Regions from separate parts of the Pseudomonas sp. RL_15y_Pfl2_60 genome, predicted to be linked through region 1. Evidence: riboswitches for the same ligand, from Rfam matches in the RefSeq annotation. Region 1 holds a riboswitch; the other holds the start of a gene.
What was found. Region 1 has a riboswitch for manganese ahead of mntP (manganese efflux pump MntP). Riboswitches for the same ligand answer to the same signal wherever they lie in the genome.
Positions count from the first base shown of each region.

Region 2: it holds a riboswitch for manganese, as region 1 does, so the genes downstream of both, AACY26_RS03910 (TMEM165/GDT1 family protein) here and mntP (manganese efflux pump MntP) in region 1, are expected to answer to the same signal.

Region 1 is NZ_CAXAOE010000002.1:209,402-212,812, forward strand. Features, by position in the region: gene nuoN (NADH-quinone oxidoreductase subunit NuoN) at 1-847, shown strand, start outside; gene mntP (manganese efflux pump MntP) at 906-1,469, opposite strand; yybP-ykoY riboswitch at 1,477-1,648, opposite strand; gene AACY26_RS06130 (Na+/H+ antiporter family protein) at 1,815-3,137, opposite strand; gene AACY26_RS06135 (NADPH-dependent FMN reductase) at 3,398-3,411, shown strand, end outside.
Region 2 is NZ_CAXAOE010000001.1:832,290-835,700, reverse strand. Features, by position in the region: gene AACY26_RS03920 (M48 family metallopeptidase) at 1-599, shown strand, start outside; gene AACY26_RS03915 (NAD-dependent epimerase/dehydratase family protein) at 673-1,662, shown strand; gene AACY26_RS03910 (TMEM165/GDT1 family protein) at 1,737-2,321, opposite strand; yybP-ykoY riboswitch at 2,336-2,532, opposite strand; gene AACY26_RS03905 (class I SAM-dependent methyltransferase) at 2,580-3,411, opposite strand, start outside.

The sequences.
Region 1 (3,411 bases):
GTTGGTTGAGATTGGCTTTGGCATGATGCTGGTCGGCTTGGCCTTCAAGTTGTCGCTGGTGCCTTTCCACCTGTGGACAGCAGATGTCTATGAGGGCGCCCCTGCCCCAGTGGCCGCTTTCTTGGCGACCGCTAGCAAGGTGGCCGTGTTCGCCGTGCTATTGCGCCTCTACGAAGTCTCACCGGCGGCAAATGGCGGCTGGCTAACAGACTTGCTGACGGTGCTCGCCATCGCCTCGATTCTGTTCGGCAATCTGCTGGCGCTGTTGCAAAACAACATCAAACGTCTGCTTGGTTATTCATCCATCGCACACTTCGGCTATTTGCTCATCGCCCTGATCGCCAGCAACGGCCTGGCGATTGAAGCGGTGGCGGTTTACCTGGCCATGTATGTGCTGACGACACTTGGCGCCTTCGGTGTTATCACCTTGATGTCGACCCCCTTTAAAGGCCGCGATGCGGACGCGTTATACGAGTACCGTGGCCTGTTCTGGCGACGCCCGTACCTGACTGCGGTGCTGACGGTAATGATGCTCTCGCTGGCGGGTATTCCGCTCACCGCAGGCTTTATCGGCAAGTTCTACATCATCGGCGTCGGTGTTGAGTCGCAACAATGGTGGCTGCTCGGAGCGCTGGTGCTCGGCAGTGCGATTGGTGTGTTCTATTACCTGCGGGTCATGGTGACCTTGTTCCTGGTAGAGCCTAACCTGCATCGCCATGACGCACCGTTCGACTGGGGTCAACGCGCAGGCGGCGTGATGCTGATGGTGGTTGCCTTCTTGGCATTCTTCCTCGGCGTTTACCCGCAGCCATTACTGACCCTGCTCGCGCAGTTCAGCATCGGCTAGGCCGAGCTGTTGCATAAAAATGGAGACCCATTGGTCTCCATTTTTGTTTACGCCCTGATTACACAGCCAGATGCTCGTAAAGAATCGCCGCGCCAACCAGCATAAGAACAACACCGCCAATCATTTCCGCACGCTTGCCAACTGCATTGCCGAGCATGCGACCGAGCATCACGCCAATAGTGACCATTACGGTCGTGGCAAGGCCGATAGACGCAGCCGCTATCCAGATATTTACATCTATAAAAGCCAGGCCTACGCCGACTGCCAGAGCGTCAATGCTGGTGGCAAAGGCGGTCACTGCCAAGATCAGGAAGGAGTGTTGATTAGGCTTTTCAACAGACTCATCATCGTGCTGAAGACCGTTGTAGATCATGTGCAGACCCAACACCATGAGCAAGGTGAATGCAATCCAGTGATCCCAGCGCTCAACGTATTGGCTGGCAACCTGGCCAATGCTCCAGCCGATGACCGGTGTAATCGCTTCAATCACACCAAAGATCAGGCCTGTTCGCAGGGCTTCGCTTAAACGCGGGTTATGCAGACTGGCGCCTTTACCAAGAGCCGCTGCAAAAGCGTCCGTTGACATGGCCATGGCAAGAAAAAATAAGGAAATGGGATTCACGATTAATATCCAGTCGGGCTATGAGACAACGACGCAACCACACGCCCGACTTTAGGCATGGATGCATCGCTGGTCTCGCCAACCAGAAGGTGTTCGTACCACGGCATGCTGCCGAGAATGTTGATACGAACGCTCTATGACCGCAGGTCAAGAGCAGGCTACTCCCCAACAAGGGCGAAAAGTATAGCTTCTTGAGCAGAAAATGGCCAGACCCAAAGCCTGACCGGATACCTGCGAGCTGGGTGTAGCCTTCGGCCACAGCTTCGCAAGCCAATGCAAAAACGCGGCGGCCAATTACTTGGCCACCGCGTTAATTACCGATTACAGGTCAACGCATTTAATGCGTCAAAGCACCATTGCTGCAATCCAGCCGAATACCAGCAGCGGTATGTTGTAGTGCAGGAATGTAGGCACCACGCTGTCCCAGATATGGTTGTGCTGGCCGTCGATGTTCAAGCCCGAGGTCGGCCCCAGGGTTGAGTCGGATGCGGGTGAACCCGCATCACCCAAAGCACCGGCAGTACCAACAATGCTGACAATCGCCAGCGGGCTAAAACCCAGTTGCAGTCCCAGCGGAACAAAGATCGCAGCGATAATTGGCACGGTCGAAAACGACGAGCCAATCCCCAAGGTCACCAGCAAGCCGACCAATAGCATCAGCAAGGCACCTACGCCCTTGTTATTTCCGATTAGCGCGGCGGCATCGTCAACCAGGTGCTTGACGTCGCCTGTGGCCTTCATCACCTCGGCAAAACCGGCGGCGGCAATCATGATGAAACCAATCATGGCCATCATCTTCATGCCTTCAGTGAACAGGCCGTCGGCCTCTTTCCAACGCACTACGCCAGACACTGAAAACACCACAAAACCGGCCAGTGCTCCGATGATCATCGAGTCCAGCCAGAGCTGCACGACAAACGCCACAGCGACAGCTACCGCTGCCACTAACAAGCTGCGCGGATTGTACTTAACCTCGACACGCTCGACCTGTTCGATCTTCTCAAGGTCATAGACGCGTTTTTTGCTGTAGCTAAACAGTACAGCAACCAGCAACCCGCAGAACATCCCCAGCGCAGGCAGCGCCATGGCATGGGTCACGCTGATGCCCTTGATATCGACCCCGGCTTTAGCCACGTTGGCCAGCAGGATTTCATTGAGAAAAATCCCGCCAAAACCAACCGGCAAGAACATATAGGGCGTGACCAAGCCAAAGGTCAGGACGCAGGCAATCAAACGCCGATCGAGCTGCATTTTGCTCAAGATATAAAGCAGCGGCGGTACCAGCAGCGGAATAAACGCAATATGAATCGGCAACACGTTCTGCGACGCAATCGCCACGCACAGCAGCAATGCAATCAACATCCACTTCAAGGTTCCGGTTGCACCACCTTGATCTTTTCCGCCGACCAATGCCACAGCCTTGTCGGCCAACGCATGGGCCATGCCTGACTTGGCAATCGCCACCGCAAAGGCACCCAGCAATGCGTATGACAAGGCGACCGTTGCACCGCCGCCAAGCCCGTTGTTGAATGCCTCAAGTGAACCATTGAGGCCGAGACCGCCAATCATGCCACCGGCCAACGCGCCGACGATCAACGCCACCACCACGTGCACCCTGCACAAACTGAGGATCAGCATGATGCCGACCGCTGCTATGACTGCGTTCATCAATTGCTCCCTAGAGCTCGACTAGAATTCACCGGAATACGCCTTTGATTCGGCGATCCGCAAAAAAAGGCGGCTACTCTGCCGCATCAACCCTAGGCTGTCAAAACTTCTCGCCCGCTGGTGGTTATGGCTATTTGCAGCCCTCGAAAACCAACCACAGCAACGGCCTGGCCTAATAAGCCAGTTCAATTGGCGTTTGCACACTTGCCGCTCCACCCATTTACTCGCTAGCCTGCATCTTTCTATACAGGGAGTGCTGCATGCTTAATATCGC
Region 2 (3,411 bases), on a different contig from region 1:
CCGATGCCAAGCGCTTGCAAAACATCGCCAATCGTTTGATCAAGCAAGCGCCGAACTTTCGTCCTGACTCCGCGCAGTGGCAATGGGAAGTTAATTTGATCGATAGTCCAGAGCTGAACGCTAATTGCGGCCCAGGCGGCAAGATTATTTTCTACAGCGGGCTGATCGAAAAACTAAAGCTGAGCGATGATGAAATTGCTGCGGTCATGGGCCATGAAATTGCCCACGCCTTGCGTGAACATGGGCGTGAAGCCATGTCCAAGGCCTATGGAATAGAGATCGCCAAGCAGGGCGCTGGTGCGTTGTTGGGGCTCGGCCAAGATGTCATGGGGCTCACCGACTACGCCGTGCAATATGGCATGACGTTGCCTAACAGCCGCTCGAATGAAAACGAAGCAGACTTGATCGGCCTGGAATTGGCCGCGCGTGCCGGTTATGACCCGAACGCGGCCGTCAGCCTGTGGAACAAGATGGCCAAGGCCAGTGAAGGCGCACCACCGGAATTCATGAGCACTCACCCTTCATCAGATAGTCGCATTGCCTCGCTGAAGGCTGCTATTCCAAAGGTTATGCCGCTCTACCAGCAGGCCAAGCGCTAACTCCAACCTGTGAATTAAACAGCCCAGCGAGCGCTCAGCTTCTCTGGGCTTTTTTATCGGCAAAGGTGAAGTTGTGAAGTACGCAGTCATTGGCTCTACCGGTTTACTGGGCCACCACAGCGCACGCGCCATTCGCGCGGCGGGGCATGAGTTGGTGCTGATTCATCGGCCGTCATCACGTATTGAGCGTCTCGCCTATCTGAACCCCGAATACCGAGTGGCCGACCTGTTTGATCATGAGGCGTTGGCTCAGGCGTTAAGGGACATTGACGGCGTCATCTTTAGTGCAGGTTATTACCCAACTCGGCCTCGGCGCTGGCAGGATGACGTATCGACCGCGCTTGACCTCAACAATCATTTCTATGCAGCGTGCCTGGCTGCCGAGGTGCCGCGCATTGTCTACACTGGCGCAGCGATTGCCTTGCCGCGTCATCCGCAAGGCGAGCTGGGTCATGAAGGGTTGTTCTATGCAGCCATGCCGAGCTGGCGTAATGGTTATTTGCTGAGTAAGTGGGCGCTTGATGAACAAGCCCGAGAGCAGGCTCGCAGCGGACTGCCGGTGATTACGGCGATTCCTGCCATGACCTTGGGCGAATACGATTATGGACCGAGCACGGGGCGCTTGATCACAGCCATCGCCCAGGGGCAAATGACGCGCTATGTGCAAGGCGCGCGCAATGTAATTGATGCCGCCGAAGCGGGGCGTGGGTTGCTGCTGGCGTTGGAGAAGGGGCGCTTTGGCGAGCGTTATCTGTTGACCGGCGACAACATCATGCTGTCCGAGCTCAGCGCGAAGATTGCCCAGCAACTGGGCGTGCCAGCACCAAAGCCTGCATCATTACACCTTGTAAGGGTTATCGCCGCCCTTGGACGTTTACGTTATCGGTTGATCGGCCAGCTACCGTTACTCAGTGATACGGCAATTGCCGTGATGGCGGGTGGCCAATTTCTCGACGGCAGCAAGGCGCGAGAGGAGTTGGGGTTCGTGGCCGAACAGTCACTGGATGCAACTTTGGCGCGCACTATTAAGTGGTTTGGTGATAACGGTTATATCGATAAATAATTGCGTTTGTTCAGGCGGCGCGGCGCGTCTCCAAAGCCGCGCGACCTGAACCCGTATCTCAGCGTCCGGTGCGATTATAAATAGCCGCTGAGCTTCAACGCCTGGTAGGCCGCGTACACTGCTAGAACCGCAAAGGCGCTTGCCGCCAGGCGACGAATCAAGGTCAGCGGCAAGCGTTCAGCGGCAAAATTACCCACCAAAACCACGGGAACGTTGGCCACCAACATGCCCAATGTGGTGCCGATCACCACCAGAATCAAATGTGGGTATTGCGCTGCCAGCATCACCGTCGCGACTTGGGTCTTGTCGCCCATCTCAGCCAAGAAGAAGGCGATCAAGGTCGTCAGGAAGGGGCCGTAGCGCTTGAGGCCCGAGGCTTCGTCGTCATCGAGCTTGTCCGGCACCAGTGTCCACAAGGCCACTGCGATAAACGAGATGGCGAGCACCCAGCTGAGCGTCGCGGGGGAGAAGAGTCCGGCCACCCAATTGCCTACGGCTCCGGCGACAAAGTGGTTGGCCAGGGTGGCGACGATGATGCCAGCGATAATCGGCCAGGGTTTACGAAAGCGTGCCGCCAGCAATAGCGCAAGCAGTTGTGTCTTGTCGCCGATTTCAGCCAGGGCAACGATCAGGGTAGGGACGGTTAAGGATTCTAGCATCAGGCTTCCTGAGGGGCGGGTCAAAACGGCTATGACACGTACAGCCTCCCCGCCCCGGGTAAGGTGTGCGTGTCATAGGTCTTGTCAAACCGCTGGCCGCTTGGGCCTGGGTCGCACTCGCCATGGTCTGTTGACCAAGTATGTTGACGAGCGCCGGGCAAACGCGCTGCTGCGCAGGGTTTGCGGGAGACTACTCCCCTAGGACGCGGGCATTCTGCCTAAAGAGGCGAGGTTGGGCAAGTTGAATTAAACAAAGGCTTAGTTCTTGCGGGCGTCGTAAATACGAAAACCTTTTGCCTCGGCTTGTGTCGTGCAGGTACCAAGGTGCTGTTCGATCAAGGCTGGATATTTCAGGAAGCTATTGGCGACTATGCGTAATTGGCCGCCGGGCTTGAGGTGTTCGGCAGCTTGACGCAGCAGGTTTTCGCTGGCGAGGTAGTGCGTGTGCACACCTTGATGAAACGGCGGATTGCTGAGGATAGTGCTCAGCCCTAAGGGTGCCGCATCAATTCCGTCGCCGCAAATAACCTCGGCTTCAAGGTTGTTAAGCGCCAGGGTCAGGCGGCTACTGGCAACGGCAAAGGCATCGACATCCAGCATGCTTATCTGGCTATCTGGATAGCGGCGTTTCAGGGCTGAGCCCAGCACCCCGGCGCCACAGCCAAAGTCGAGCATATGCCCCGGCTGCAGGCCGTCCAGGTGTTCGAGTAGCAGCTGGCTTCCTACATCAAGGCGACCATGGCTGAACACGCCGGGCAAGCTGGCCACTGTTAATGGACCATCGGCCAGTTGCAAGGTGTAGTGCTGCGCCAGCGCTTCAAGGTCGGGCGCGGGCGGCGCGTTATCGACCCGTACCTGCCAGAGCTGGCAATGACGCGCGCTGTCGAGTTTTCGTGGTTTACCGAACGCCGCCATTTGCTTGGCTGCGCGCTCAATGCCGGCACGTTTCTCTCCGACTAGAAATAAATCACCGCCGGCCAGTTGAGCCGCCAGTGCAGTGAGCAGGTATTCGGTCAGGTCACGGGACTTGGGCAGGAACAGTACCGCAGCTGGCGCTGCGATTTGCGGGGCGTTGACACCAAAGTGGTTA